2 regions of the Brucella tritici genome follow, and region 2 is predicted to be linked to the other one. Evidence: riboswitches for the same ligand, from Rfam matches in the RefSeq annotation. Region 2 holds a riboswitch; the other holds the start of a gene.

Region 1 (7,761 bases), on a different contig from region 2:
CGCGTGCAATATGGCGCTCGCGTGCTTTCTCGCCACCGCCATCGAGTGCAATCTGGGAAGCTTCACCCACCACGTCGATCGCCGCCAGCATGGCCTTGCGGTTGGCCTCGAAGCTGGCGCTGCGCGTGGAGATTTCCGATTTCAGAACCGCCATCAACGGGTCTCCTGAAAGAGTTCCCGTCCGATCAGCATGCGCCGGATTTCTGACGTGCCCGCACCGATCTCATAGAGCTTCGCATCGCGCAAAAGGCGGCCCGTGGGATAGTCATTGATGTAGCCGTTGCCGCCGAGGGACTGGATCGCCTGCAAGGCCATCTGCGTCGCATTTTCCGCCGTGTAGAGAATGCAACCCGCCGCATCCTTGCGCGACGTCTCGCCCCGGTCGCAGGCCGCCGCCACCGCATAAGTGTAGGCGCGCGAGGCGTTGAAGATCACATACATGTCGGCAAGCTTGCCCTGCATCAACTGGAACTCGCCAATCGGCTGATCGAACTGCTTGCGCTCATGCACATAAGGCACCACGACATCGAGACAGGCCGCCATGATGCCGAGCGGGCCACCCGCCAGCACCACACGCTCATAATCGAGGCCGGACATCAGCACATTGACGCCCTTGCCTTCTGCCCCGAGCAGGTTTTCGGCAGGCACTTCGCAATCCTCGAACACCAGTTCACAGGTATTGGAACCGCGCATGCCGAGCTTGTCGAGCTTCTGCGCGGTCGAAAATCCCTTGAAAGTTTTTTCAACGATGAAGGCGCTGATGCCGCGCGGACCTGCCGACGGATCAGTCTTGGCATAAACCACCAGCACATCTGCATCCGGGCCGTTGGTGATCCACATCTTGTTGCCGTTGAGAACGTAACGGTCGCCGCGTTTCTCGGCGGCAAGTTTCATCGAAACGACATCGGAACCGGCACCCGGCTCGGACATGGCGAGCGCGCCGACATGCTCGCCGGAAATAAGTTTTGGCAGATATTTCGCGCGCTGCTCGGGAGAACCGTTTCGCTTGATCTGGTTGACGCAGAGATTGGAATGCGCGCCATAGCTGAGGCCGATGGAAGCGGAAGCGCGGCTGATTTCTTCCATCGCAATGCAATGGGCGAGATAGCCCATGCCCGCGCCGCCGTATTCTTCGGGCGCCGTAATGCCGAGTACGCCAAGCTCACCCAATTCACGCCAAAGATGCATGGGAAATGCATTGTTGCGGTCGGTTTCAGCGGCCAGCGGCGCAATGCGGCTTTCCGCAAAACGGCGCACCGTATCGCGAAGGGCTTCGATCTCCTCGCCAAGACCGAAATTCATGCCCCCCCAATTTTGGCCCGATGCAAACATACTCGTCCTCCACAAGTTCTGCCCGGCAACCACCGCTTTCGCGATGGGCTATGTTCAGGCCAGAGTGTCCCGTGAATTTCAAATAGGCAATGGCTTTACGTGGCGTTCTGTGGCTATTTATTACCGGATAACGAAATTTTGTTGCGCTCGTTATCCGGCAACAAAATCAATCCCCTTGAAGCTCTACAATATCCCGATAAAGCTCCAGCGCTTCCGGGTTGGCAAGCGCTTCGCGGTTCTTCACGTCGCGCCCGTGCACGATATCGCGCACTGCAAGTTCCACGATCTTTCCCGACTTGGTGCGCGGAATATCAGCAACCGCAACGATCTTTGCCGGAACGTGACGTGGCGTGGCACCAGTCCGAATCTTGGTCTTGATGCGCGCCTTGAGGTCGTCGTCCAGCGTCACACCTTCGGCGAGCCGCACGAACAGCACCACCCGCACATCCTTGTCCCAGTCCTGCCCGATGCAGAGCGCCTCGGCGATCTCCGGCATCTGCTCGACCTGATTGTAAATCTCCGCCGTACCGATACGCACGCCGCCGGGATTGAGCGTCGCATCCGAACGACCATGGATGACGATGCCGTCATGCTCGGTCCATTCGGCAAAATCGCCATGGCACCAGATATTGTCGAAACGCTCGAAATAGGCAGCCTGATATTTCACCCCATCCGGATCGTTCCAGAATTGCAGCGGCATGCAGGGGAATGCCCTGGTGCAGACCAGTTCGCCTTTTTCGCGGCGCACCGGCTTGCCATCGTCGTTCCAGACATCGACGGCCATGCCAAGGCCAGCCCCCTGAATTTCGCCCAGCCAGACCGGTTCGGTCGGAACGCCCAGCACAAAGCAGGACACGATATCCGTACCGCCGGAAATGGACGCGAGATGCACGTCCGGCTTGATCGCTTCATAGACGAAGGCAAAGCCTTCCGGCGATAGCGGCGAGCCGGTCGAGGAGACGGTGCGCAGCGCCGACAGATCATGCGTTTCGCCGGGCTTCAGGCCGGCTTTCAAAACGGCGTCGATGAATTTCGCCGAAGTACCGAAATAGGTCATGCCCTCGGCGGCGGCATAATCGAACAATACATTGCCATCGGGATAGAAAGGCGAACCGTCATAGAGCAGAAGCGTGGCGCCGGAGGCGATGCCCGAAGCCAGCCAGTTCCACATCATCCAGCCGCAGGTGGTGAAATAGAAGAAACGGTCGCCGTCGCGAATATCCGCATGAAGGCGGTGTTCCTTCAGGTGCTGCAGCAGCACGCCGCCAGCCCGGTGCACGATACATTTCGGTATGCCCGTCGTGCCGGAGGAAAACAGGATATAAAGCGGATGATCGAAGGGGAGCCGCGTGAATTCCACGTCCCTGGCCTTGAATGGCTCCAGAGCCGCGTCGAGCGACATGCCCTTTTCCGCCTTCGCGGCGACGGTTTCCGCTTCGCCGAGATAAGTCACGATGACGGAGCGCTTCAGCCCCGGCAGTTTTGCCGTCACTTCAGCAACCTTGTCGGCAACGTCGATGCGCTTGCCATTATACCAATAGCCATCGCAGGCGAAGAAAAGCTTCGGTTCGATCTGGCCGAAACGATCCAGCACGCCCTGCACGCCGAAATCCGGCGAGCAGGAAGACCAGACCGCGCCGATGGACGAAGCAGCCAGCATCAGGGCCACAGCCTCCGGCATATTGGGCATCATCCCCGCCACGCGGTCGCCCGGCTGAACTCCCTCCGCCAGCATGAACTGCTGCAGTTTCGAGACCAGCGCGTGAAGATCGTCCCATGTCAGGCGGCGCTCGACCTTGTCCTCACCGCGAAAGACGATGGCTTCCTCGTCCCCCTCATGGCGCAGCAGGTTCTCGGCGAAATTGAGCCGTGCCTCGGGGAAGAATTTTGCGTCACGCATATGGCCTTTATCGACAAGGGCCGTGCTGCCACGCTCGCCGATAACCTCGCAGAAATCCCACACAAGCTGCCAGAACCCGCCGCGATCCTCGACAGACCAGCGATGCAGCGCAGTGTAGTCCGGCAGGCTCAGATCCGTGCGCTGTTCTGCGCGAATGCGGAATTGTTCCAGATTGCTGGCGGCAATGCGCCCAGCGTCCGGTTGCCACAGCGGATGGTCATGCGAAAACTGCGTGGGGACTGCGTTGGTGCTCATCATTCCTCCCAGAACCATGCGGAGCCAGACCCTCTCCCGATCAACTCCGTCACGAGTTTCTAAAAGAGAGTTTCCGATACGTCCATGCTTTTCCCATGGATGGCCCATCAAAGGAACCGTATTGCCCGCACCTCGAGCGGTTCGGCCCAAACGGAGACACTGGAACCGCTCGAATATTTGCTTCGTCGCATTATCCCACGCAAAACCGCTTCGCACTTTTGCTGGAAATGCTCCAATTGTGATTGCCGGACAAACAGGCCGAACCTACTGTGCATCTTGCTTTATGGGAAAGCGTAACCTAACTACAGCCCGCGCCGGAAGCATCCTGATGCCTTTCGACGCAAAAGAAATATCCAGTTCTCAGGGCGGGGCGAAACTCCCCACCGGCGGTAACGGGTGAAACACCCGAAGCCCGCGAGCGCCTGACACGGCAAACGTGACAGGGTCAGCAGATTCGGTGCAAATCCGAAGCCGACGGTCATAGTCCGGATGAGAGAGAACGAGGTTGGAATCATGCTCGGCTGGACGGCTTGCCGTCTTCGTCCTGCAGTTTTTCTTCCCGTACCCTGAGGTAACAGGCTTAAAAAAGGGACGAAACCGTTGAGCCAACTTGCCTCTACCCCAACTTTGAAACCCACCGTGCGCGGAGCAGCACTGATGGTTGCGGCCTGTTCGGCCTATGCCGCCGTCAATGTCGCCACCCAATGGGCCGGAACACGCACCGGCATTCCATCCGTCATCATCGCCTTCTGGCAATATGTGATCGCGCTGGTGCTGACCTTGCCCCTGCTCGTTCGCGATGGCGCGAGAGCCTTGCGCACCAGCCATTTCGGTCTTCACGTCATTCGCGTCGCGCTGGCTGCCGCTGGCGTACAGGTCTGGATTTACGCTCTGACCCATGTGCCAATCTGGCAGGTGGTCGCCCTGTCCATTACCTCACCCTTCTTCGTCATCCTGTGCGCACGGCTGTTTCTGCGGGAAAAGGTCACGCCAACACGCCTGATGACCACATTCACCGGATTTGTCGGAGCCTTGATCATCATCGCACCCTGGTCGGATTCCTATACGGTCTATTCACTGCTGCCCGTCCTCGCCGCGGCACTTTGGGCGGGATATTCGGTGATGACCAAATATCTGACCCGTTTCGAAAAGCCTGCCAGCATTTCGGCCTATATGCTGGTGCTTCTCACGCCCATCAACGCCGCCCTTTGGCTGGCATCCGGCTTGGGCATGTCCGCAATCACCGCACCGACCATCGAAATCTGGTCCATATTGGTCATCATCGGCGCTTTCACGGCTCTGGCACAATATTTCCAGACGGCAGCCTATGCGGTGGCGGACGCTGTCTACCTGCAGCCGTTCGACGATCTGAGGCTGCCGATCAACGTGATTTTCGGCTGGATCGTGTTTGCTGCCACGCCAAGCATCAATTTCTGGCCGGGAGCTGTCCTGATCGTGGGTGCATCGCTCTATCTGATGCGTCAGGATAGCGGCACGACGCGCACCGCCTGATCGAGCCGGTGAGGATACCTGCCTATCGGGAGACGGGCAGTCTGTCTCTCGCAGCCTCAGAAAATTCACCTGGGCCTTCGAACCTGCCGGCCCAGGCGTCGATTCTCTGCACCAGCCAGCGTTGAACGGGATTTTCGAACAGGTGATATGCGGCGATAGCGGTCATCAGGCTTGCAAGAACAGCTCCGGTAAGCAGCATGACTGCGCCTGCTGTCGTCTCCTCCCATCGCTCCGGGGTCATTCTGAAAAACATCATTCCCACCAGCGGATGAAGAATGAAAATACCGAAACTGTAACGGGAGAGTTTTGTCAGTCCATGCCACTGTAGCGGCGTATAAATGCCCTGACTGGACGCAAGATAGAGCACATAGATACCCGCATAGAGAAATCCCAGCCGCCAGGGACCTTCGAGCGTATTGGGTTCACCCGGCCCGTTTCCCGGATGATAGGACACAAAGACGATCAGGCAAACGGCCAGCAATATCTTGATTGCCGCTGCTGGCATTGCAGGATGCGTTCGCCTTGCAAGCCACATGCCGAAGAGAAAGGACGGCAAGGTCCGGAACACACCCACAGCAGACAATTGAATGCGGGTCAGTGACAACACGCCGAGCTTTTGCGCCAGATATTCACCGCCGATAATGGCCACGATTACGCCGACAAGAACCCAGCTCCCGAAACGACGGCACAACATATCGAACAGCGGAAAAGCCAGATACATCGCGAAAAGGGCACTCAGCGACCAACTGACATAATTGTAGGACGACGTGTGTCCCAGACCCCAATTGTGGATCAGCAGCAACTGAGTGAGCCCATCGCGCCAGCTTGTGCTGGGGTTACCCGAAGGATGCAGGATTCCCGCTGTCGTCAGGACGGAGAGAAGCACAAAGCACGAGAAAGCCACCACGTGCAGCGGATAAATCCGCGCCAGCCGCCTTCCGACAAAAGCCACGTAACGGGGCCCGCTCCAGAGATAATTTCGTCGTCTTGCCAGAAACAGCCCAGAGACAATAAAGAAGACATCAGTAAAATAAGCAAAAGTTAATATAAAATCATTCAATGTCTCATTCTGCACCGAAATGCGGAAAGAAAAATGGAAAACGGTGATTCCCATACATAATAAAAATCGTAATCCATCGAAATCTGGCAGCCTGTTCATTCAAAATAGCACTGATAAATTACTTCGCCGAGATCCTGTTTACCAATTTCTGGGGAGTTGTCGAGCGCAACTTGGGCGTGAAATTCACCATGACGTGAGAATTTCGCCGGGATATCAGTCCGCCGCAGCGAAATGTTCCATCTGGTCGGCATAGGCTTTCTGGAATGCAGGCCGCGCCATGGCACGTTCGACATAGGCCCGGCAGGTCGGATGCTGCGCCAGACCGTCAAAATGATCGACCAGACGCAACACGTCGGCCATCAGAATATCGGCAACCGAAAATTGCTCCGTCAGCCATTCGCGGCCTGATAGCGCCTGTTCCATATGGCCAAGCCGACCGGCCAGAAAACTGTCCATGAGCTGACGCCCCGGTGTCGGCTCTTCATCACCGGTGAATTTATAAAGGGCGAGCGGCAAGGCAGCCATTTCTACCGAATTCAGTGCTGCAAAGAGCCATTGTATGACTTCGTTTCGCGCCCTCGGATCAGGCGGCAACAGCGTGTCGCTCTTCTCCGCAATATGAAGCAGGATGGCGCCGCTTTCAAAGACCGACATATCGCCATCGATCAGCCATGGCACCTGCCCGAAAGGCTGATGGGTGAAATGTTCTGGCCCGCGATTCTTGAACGGAACGCCTTCGACACGATAGGGCAGCCCGGCTTCTTCCAGCGCCCAGCGCACGCGAAGATCGCGGACGAAGCCGCGTGGCATTTTGGGAACCCAGTCGAATGTCGCCAAGATCATTTCTGTCATGGGAAACGACATAGCGCACGAACAGTCATTGTCCAACGACAGCTATTGCGCCGACCGATATGCTGTATGTTCAGGCTTTATGGGAAGGGAATTTGGTGGAGCCAAGCGGGATCGAACCGCTGACCTCCTGCATGCCATGCAGGCGCTCTCCCAGCTGAGCTATGGCCCCATCAGACCTCTTTCGAGGCACATCAGGCAGGACTTGCTGCCCGGTGTGGCGGCTTATTAAATGGCGTTCGCCAGAAGATCAAGAGCTAAATCGCAACTCTTTTCACATCTGCCAAAAATAATTCACAGATCACGCCGAAGCCCCCATCCGGGAGGCGCTTAAAACGCAACGAGGCGACCCGAAGGTCGCCTCGCAAAAGCATCAGGTCTTGATCTGTGTAACAGATCAGCCTTCTTCGTCTTCGCCGCCGACGCCACCGCCGAGAATGCCCGACATGTCGTCGTCCTCGTCTTCCTCTTCTTCGAGGAAGGTGTCGTCATCGTCGTCGCCGAGGTCGACATCGTCGTCGTCCATATCCGGCAGATCGTCGCCGCTGCCCTTGGTTTCGTCGTCGGCATCCTCGAGCGAGACGAATTCCGGCTTTTCGAGCGCGGTATCCAGTTCTTCCTCTTCGGTTTCCTCTTCGACAACACGGCTTTCAAGCGTGGAGTCGAAATAGGAGCGCGGATAGGAAATGCCAGTGTAAGGCGAAACGATCGGATCGCGATTGAGATCGTAAAATTTCTTGCCCGTTTCCGGGTCGATACGCTTGGTACCAAGTTCAGCTTTTGCCACGTCTAGCCTCGTTAATTCACACGGGGACACAAATTCATAAAATCGCGCCGGAATGCCTGCCTTGAA
Region 2 (7,761 bases):
GGTGTCAGTCTGGCCTTAATGGAAACGTTGAATGACGTGGGTGCCGCTGAATTTCTGGGCGTTCGCACGTTGACCGTTTCGATTTATACAACCTGGATAACGCGCTCGGATTTGCCGGGGGCTGCCCAATTGGCACTCGCGCTTCTGTTTCTGGTTGTTGCCCTCGTCTCAATTGAGCGCTGGGCGCGTCGTAAGCAGCGGTTTGCTTCGAATATTCGCCATTCGCGTGGGTTCGAGCCATTAAAAGTGAGAAGAGGCCACGCTGTCTGGCTGTTCGGCCTGTGCTCGCTACCGGTGATTATTGGATTTGTCTTGCCTGCGACTTATCTCGTTGTGGAAGCCGTAAAACGCATTCGCTTTGCCGGTGTATCTCCACGATTGGTTGGTGAAGCTTTCAATACAGTCGCCTTGGCCTCAATCGCGACGGCTCTGGTGCTGATATGCGGAATGTTTGTAGCATATGCCGTTCGGCTTTTCCCGGGTCCCATTTCACGCTGGTCTTATCGTCTATCGACGATGGGATACGCCGCGCCGGGCACCGTAATCGCCATCGGCATTCTGGTGGTCGCGGGTGGCTTTGATAGCCTCTTCAACCAGTTCACATCGCATTTCTTCGGGTATTCTGCCGGATTGGTGCTGATTGGAACGGGCGCAGCGGTCATTTATGCCTATGTCGTCCGATTCCTCGCCATTTCCGCCGGTGGTATTGATTCAGGGCTGGAGCGAATTCCTTTGTCTCTCGATCATGCGTCACGCACATTGGGACGCGGTGTAACACGGACATTCTATGCAGTTCATTTGCCATTATCCAGAACAGCCATCGTGGCGGCGGGCCTGCTCGTATTCGTTGACTGCGTGAAAGAGCTACCCGCAACACTTTTGCTGCGCCCGCTCAACGTCGAAACCTTTGCAACACATCTTTATGGTGAAGCCGCACGCGGCACTTATGAAGAGGCATCCATAGCAGCACTTGCTATTGTGGTCGTCGGAATTTTGCCCGTGATATTACTTGCCCGTGTCGGGAAGCGTTTTGGCAGGCGTACTTGACCGATTTTTCTGGTATCGGCAGGCGTGAATCCCGTATTCCATAATTCAGAAATACTTAAATAGTTATTGGTATTCTTGGATAGGGAACAAAGCACAATCTGGATGATACTTGCGGTTGCATTGGCGTTGGAACTGCTCTCCGGAACGATGCAGGGGGCGACATGTTTAAAGTCCTGGAATGCGTGACAATACAGCACGATCAGCCCTTTGTGGTTCTCGCTGCATCCATTTCATTTGCAAGCATGTTTGCATTTTTCCTGTTGCTTGCTCGCGCGCGGGAGTGCACGGAAAGCCGCCGCGATAACTGGCTGGCGATAAGTGCTTTTGCAGGTGGGCTGGGCGTTTGGGCAACCCATTTTGTCGCCATGCTTGCCTATAGCGGCACCGTTGCAATCGAGTTTGATTTCACAATCACAGTTCTTTCCGCAGCTATAGCGGTTCTTGGCTTTTGGTTGAGTTTGCGCCTTCTCAAGGGGCCAACGTTCAAGTTCAGCTTGATCGCCGCCGTTTCGGCGACGTTGTCAATTGCAGCGATGCATTTCACGGGTATGAGCGCAATCAAAGCGGCAGCCAATGTCCACTATGATCTCCCGCCAATCGTCGTGGGTAGCATCGTGTCAATTCTACTTCTGCTCGCGGCTTTCTGGCTGGTGACGAATGCTTCCGGCTGGATGCGTATTCTGCTTCCTACTGTCGGAGGCATACTGGCAGTCTGTACGCTCCATTTCACAGCAGTCGCGTCTACTGAACTGGTTCCAAACCCGAGCCTTCCCGCAGCCGATCCTCTTGGTATCGGACGTCTCTGGCTGATCGGCGCCATTGCCGCTGTGGTTTGTATCGTAGCCTTGACAACGATCATTGCCGTATTTGTAGACCGTTATATGACGGATCTAAAGGGATTTGCGAACGCCACATTGGACGGACTGGCTGTTATCCGTGACGGCGGAATCGTTGAAATGAATGCTCGGTTTTCCGAACTTATGCGGAGAAGCGAAAGGGCGCTTGTTGGTGTCGCGCCGGATACTCTGTTGTTGGCGGCTGACGGGCTCCCGGTCTGTGCGTCTCGTTTGGAAGCGGTTGAGGCGGCTCCCCGGTTTCCAAATGATGAGCGCATCTTTGAACTTGCAGTTCACACAATTGAGTATCAAGGGCGTCCTTGTGAGGTGTTGGCCGTCCGTGACCTTACCGAAAAACGCACAGCCCAGCGTCAAATCGAACACATGGCGCGGCATGATGCACTCACCGATTTGCCCAATCGCATGTTCTTCGAGGAGCGTCTTGCGAATGCGGTAGCGCGCCGCAATCGTGAACCGTTTGCTGTGCTGGCGCTTGATCTGGACCGCTTCAAAGCCGTGAACGATATTTTCGGCCATGCTGAAGGCGACCGCGTATTGAAAACGGTCTCCAACATTCTGAAACGTTCTATCAACGGTATAGATACGGCTGCGCGTATCGGCGGTGACGAGTTTATTATTCTGCAAGTGGGTGTGCCGCAGCCGAAGGGTGCGCGGAAATTATCCGAGAAGATTCTGGACACCTTCAGGTCGGAACTGAACACTGTGCTCGATCCGACCGCCGTTGGCGTCAGTATTGGTGTCGCCGTGTACCCGAATGACGGCAAGGACTCAGAATCGATCCGACACGCTGCTGATATTGCGCTTTATCGGGCAAAGACGGAAGGGCGGGGTACGGTTGCATTCTACTCACCTGAAATGGACCGTGAAATAAGCGAACGTCGCCAGATGGAAGCGGATTTACGCCATGCGATGGTGCGCGGTCAGATCAGTATTGCCTACCAACCCTTGTTTGCGACCGCCGATGGAAGTTGCACCGGTTATGAGGCGCTGGTTCGCTGGAACCATCCCGAACGTGGACAGATACCACCGGAAGTCTTCATTCCAATCGCCGAAGAGACAGGAGCAATTGTAGCTTTGGGCGAGTGGGTTCTGCGTGAAGCTTGCCGCACGGCTGCAGGGTGGGAGAAAAATCTGACTATTGCCGTAAACCTCTCACCCGTGCAGTTCCGCTTGGTTAATCTCCCGGATACGGTCAGTTTGGTTCTTGCAGAAACCGACCTTGACCCTACGAGATTGGAGCTGGAAGTAACAGAATCTGCCTTGATGAAGGATCGCCTCACCACACTTGAACTGTTGCGCCGTATGAAGAAACTGGGCGTTCGCATAGTGATGGATGATTTCGGTACCGGCTATTCATCGCTCAGCAATCTTCAAAGCTTTCCGTTCGACAAGATCAAGATCGACCGCAGCTTCATCACCAGTATGGAAACCGATGTCAGTGCGAGAGCCATTGTGCGAGCCATTGTTGGGCTAGGCCGAAGCCTCGATCTGCCTGTGGTGGCCGAAGGTATAGAAACCTTTGACCAGCATCGCATGGTGATCGAAGAGGGCTGCGAACAGGTGCAGGGTTTCCTTTTCGGACGACCGGCCAATGCGCCAGCGTCGGTAGACCCGTCGTCTCGGCTTCCCAGCAAAAAGGGTGGCGGGCAAGTAAAAGCCACCTAATCAACTGCAAGCTTGTGAATAACTGTAGGGTCTCGGTGTTTCCGGCCCCTCTTTGCTGTGCCGAATTGTTACAGAGCTGTTATCTGATGCGATTGTGAATGAAATATTGCAGCGATATTTCCTGAGGGTGGAACCGTAATTTTCTCAATCAGTGGAAGGGGTTGCGCCGCATCGGGTACGGCGGAACATCGCAAATAACCTAGCGTTTTCAACACGATATTTCGCGTGATCGCAATAATAAGTGAATTTATCTGATGGAGCTTTCCGTGCATGTAACACGTTGCGGCCACAAAGCGAAAGCTGAATAGGACGAACAGTAACAGTACTTGGGATCGTAAAGACAAATCCTCTAATGGATTCCCTCGATACGCATCTTGGTTAAGTGGATGATGGAAACGATGCTTACTTCGCAACAATGGCTTCCGGTCGAGTTGCTCAATATCGGTCTGGCCGCTGCCCTTTTCTTTGCTTGCCTTGTTCACTCGCTGTGGAAGGCCGTCTTTGATGAGCTCAACCCGGTATTCTGGCGCCGTACCGCGGCTCTGCTCTGGGCGGGTATCTTTATTGTCGCACTGAGTGGTGGGATCGAAAGCTTCAACTGGCCGCAGGCTATTGGCTGGCTTCTCGTCCTTGGCGGCGTGGTTGCGACTGTCACGCGTACCGGTATGAGCTATTATCGCCAATATTGCGCCCATACATCACGCGGTGTCCATTCGGGCCGCACCCGATTGTCGGGACGGTGATCGCCATGTTTGCAAAGACTGTAGAAATGCCTTTGCGACTTCACCGCCCTCATAGTTTGCGCTCGTTTTTTATCCGCGCCTTTGCTGCTGTACGATCCCGTAAATATTCGTAGAGCGTGCACCTGATCGGCAGTAGCCAAGAATGGGGCCTTCGGCTTCATCCAGCGCTGCTGCCATCGCATCCACATCTTCCTGCGTCAACTGCCCGCCAACGACGGGAATGTAATAGGTTGCAAGTCCGGCTTTCTCTGCCACACGTGCAATCTCGTTGAACTCGGGCTGCTCAGGGCCACCTTCGCCATCGGGCCGATTGCAGATGATCGTGCGAAATCCCTCCGAAGCAATATCGCGCACATCGTCGGGTTCGATCTGGCCCGAAACGGAATAATTGTCGTCTACTTGGCGAATATCCATCTTTTCCTCGCTTGCCGTCAAAATTGCGACGGCTTGTCCGGTGGCAACTTACATTAAAGTTGTTTTCATGCCACATGAAACTGTCGGGAGAACGGATGCGATGACAGGGAGCGATTAAGATGACGATTCACAAGGTGAGCCGGAGTGCTGCGCGTCTCGCCCATCGCGTGTCCAGCTTCGATGAGGGTACACGGATTGTACCGGAAGAAGTGCCGGTCGCAGTAAGCTATAACGGCTCAACGCAAGCCGTGATGATGGCTACTCCTGACAATCTTGAGGACTTCGCGATAGGTTTCACTCTCACAGAGAATATCGTCGATCACGTTTCGGAGATAGAAGCGGTTGAGGTGGTAGCCTTCGAGAAAGGTATTGACGTTCAAATCCGATTGTCCGCACGCCCCGAGCAGAGACTTGCTGCTCGACGCAGATTTATGGCCGGCCCAGTCGGATGCGGTCTCTGCGGCATCGATTCCATCGAACACGCTCTGCGGCCGCTTGGGGCGCTCAGTGGGAACGGTCAAAAATTCGCCTCTCACGATATTTCGATTGCCGTCTCGTCGCTTGCCGAAGGGCAACAGCTGAATGCCCAAACCCACGCTGTTCATGCTGCAGGTTTCTATGTTCCAGACGAGGGCCTCATAGCTGTGCGTGAGGACGTTGGGCGTCACAATGCGTTGGATAAACTCGTCGGTGCTGTCTCGCGTATCGGTTCCTCGCCGGAAAGCGGGATCGTTGCGATCACCAGCCGTGTATCGGTCGAAATGGTCCAGAAGGCAGTCATGTTTGGAGCGCCTGTTCTGGCGGCGATCTCTGCTCCGACGGCACTTGCTATTCGGACAGCTCTGGAATCGAATCTGACACTTGTTGCGTTGGTGCGAGGTGATGAATTCGACGTTTATGCTCACGGAGAACGCATCGTCGGAGAATGACCGGCCTCTATAGTAAGGCCGGTCTGAACATCCTTATGCGTGGGCCGCTATCCGGCTGCGTTCGCTAACGACTTGCAATGCCGCATTGGCTGCTTCCATGCCTTTCACCTTGAAGTGAGCATGGAAGAAGTCATGGTGCTCCTTGCTTTCATGGAAATGATGCGGCGTCAGGACGACGCTGAGCACCGGAACTTCTGTCTCAAGGCCGACCTGCATCATGCCGTTGATAACGGCAGTCGCCACGAAATCATGTCGATAAATACCGCCATCCACCACGAAAGCTGCGCCGACGATAGCCGCATACTGACCAGTCTTGGCGAGTGTTTTGGCATGAAGGGGGATTTCGTAGGCACCCGGGACGTCGAAGATTTCGACTTCTACGTTGGTGCCAGTCTTTGCGGATAGTTCCGCAACAAAGCTCTTGCGGGCTTCGTCGACAATATCGGCGTGCCAGCGGGCTTGTATGAATGCAATCTTGAAAGAAGTCTTGTTCGGATAGCTCTGGTTCATAGGTTCCTCACGAAACTAGAATCAGGGCGCACAAAAGAACGCATAGACGATGCCTAGGGCACAATCTTGACGCTCAATCGCTCTCTTCCATCCGGACTTTAACCGTCGGCTCCGGCATTTCACCGGATCTGCTGACCCTGAACCAAAACCGAATCGGCATCTGTTCAGGCGCTCGCGGGCTCGAAACTTTCGCTTCATACCGCCGGTGGGGAGTTTCACCCCGCCCCGAGAACAAGCCCGCACACCATTGTGCGAGCGGCGCGAAATTATGCCGTCGTCGCAAGCTTGTCCAGTGAAATAAGGGAAATTAACGGTTGCCGATTTTTCGGGTTGGGGAGGGATATTAAGAGTGCAGCTTGATAGGGATTAAGATGCAAGACACTGTCCTTGAGGCAGTAAGTCTTTAATTCGCAAGTTTTTTTCCTCGCGGAAATTCAATCGTTGGTTTCAATCGATTAAGGTTCTCTGATTTTATCTGTCGAGGGATATTGACACCCTGACGGGGTTTGGGCCTATCCTATGATAACATCGTGTCTTGCGGATATTTCGCATTCATAAAAGACAACGTTGTCAATTGTGTTGAAGCGGCGTAAGAGTGGGATGGAGGATTTCAGGAAAAACGTCGTGACGAATAGCCGGGCACAAGTGAAGGCGGAAGCTTTCGCATCGTATTGCGGCAGTGACTAGGAGGGGTCGGCTGTGTGGAGCAGCCGGTTCTGGGTCTGTGCCGAGAAGGTGCAGATGGGAATGACGAGACGGATTGCCGTACAGAAGCAATGGCTTGTCCGGGTATCCGATAGTTCTGGTTTCGTTTGTTTCTACGGGAGGTAGACATGCAAAAACTTTTAAAGCTCGCTGCGATGGGTACGGCTGCTTGTGCCTTGCTCGCCGGAATGGCCCCTGTTGCCAATGCGCAGGACAAGCAGAATGTTGAAGTTCTGCACTGGTGGACCGCTGGCGGTGAAGCTGCTGCGCTCGACGTTCTCAAGAAGGATCTTGAAAAGAAGGGCATTAGCTGGACCGACATGCCGGTTGCCGGTGGCGGCGGTACGGAAGCAATGACGGTGCTGCGCGCGCGCGTCACGGCTGGCAATGCGCCTACGGCGGTGCAGATGCTTGGCTTCGACATTCGCGACTGGGCGGAGCAGGGTGCACTTGGTAACCTTGATGAGGTAGCCACTAAGGAAGGTTGGGAAAAGGTTATTCCGGCTCCCTTGCAGGAGTTTGCCAAATATGACGGTCATTGGATCGCTGCTCCGGTCAACGTTCACTCCACCAACTGGATGTGGATCAATAAGGCAGCACTTGACAAGGCTGGCGGCAAGGAGCCTGCCAACTGGGACGAACTGATCGCGTTGCTCGATAAATTCAAGGAGCAGGGCATCACGCCGATCGCTCATGGTGGACAGCCGTGGCAGGATGCGACCATTTTTGATGCGGTCGTGCTGTCTTATGGCACCGACTTTTACAAGAAAGCTTTCATCGATCTCGACCCCGAAACTCTCGGCAGCGATACGATGAAGCAGGCTTTCGACCGTATGACGAAGTTGAGGTCCTATGTTGATGACAATTTCTCCGGTCGTGACTGGAATCTCG

What was found. Region 2 has a riboswitch for FMN ahead of F9K94_RS16380 (6,7-dimethyl-8-ribityllumazine synthase). Riboswitches for the same ligand answer to the same signal wherever they lie in the genome.
Positions count from the first base shown of each region.
Region 1: it holds a riboswitch for FMN, as region 2 does, so the genes downstream of both, F9K94_RS11600 (DMT family transporter) here and F9K94_RS16380 (6,7-dimethyl-8-ribityllumazine synthase) in region 2, are expected to answer to the same signal.

Region 1 covers NZ_WBVY01000003.1:356,210-363,970, reverse strand. Annotated here, with positions in the region: gene F9K94_RS11615 (carboxyl transferase domain-containing protein) at 1-154, opposite strand, end outside; gene F9K94_RS11610 (isovaleryl-CoA dehydrogenase) at 154-1,332, opposite strand; gene F9K94_RS11605 (acetoacetate--CoA ligase) at 1,499-3,487, opposite strand; FMN riboswitch at 3,840-3,992, shown strand; gene F9K94_RS11600 (DMT family transporter) at 4,088-4,999, shown strand; gene F9K94_RS11595 (acyltransferase family protein) at 5,022-6,158, opposite strand; gene F9K94_RS11590 (glutathione S-transferase family protein) at 6,273-6,911, opposite strand; tRNA gene F9K94_RS11585 (tRNA-Ala) at 7,005-7,080, opposite strand; gene F9K94_RS11580 (TIGR02300 family protein) at 7,306-7,695, opposite strand.
Region 2 covers NZ_WBVY01000004.1:392,352-400,112, reverse strand. Annotated here, with positions in the region: gene F9K94_RS16405 (ABC transporter permease) at 1-1,047, shown strand, start outside; gene F9K94_RS16400 (bifunctional diguanylate cyclase/phosphodiesterase) at 1,209-3,569, shown strand; gene F9K94_RS16395 (hypothetical protein) at 3,968-4,312, shown strand; gene F9K94_RS16390 (TIGR01244 family sulfur transferase) at 4,382-4,726, opposite strand; gene fdhD (formate dehydrogenase accessory sulfurtransferase FdhD) at 4,846-5,655, shown strand; gene F9K94_RS16380 (6,7-dimethyl-8-ribityllumazine synthase) at 5,689-6,165, opposite strand; FMN riboswitch at 6,241-6,402, opposite strand; gene F9K94_RS16375 (ABC transporter substrate-binding protein) at 6,999-7,761, shown strand, end outside.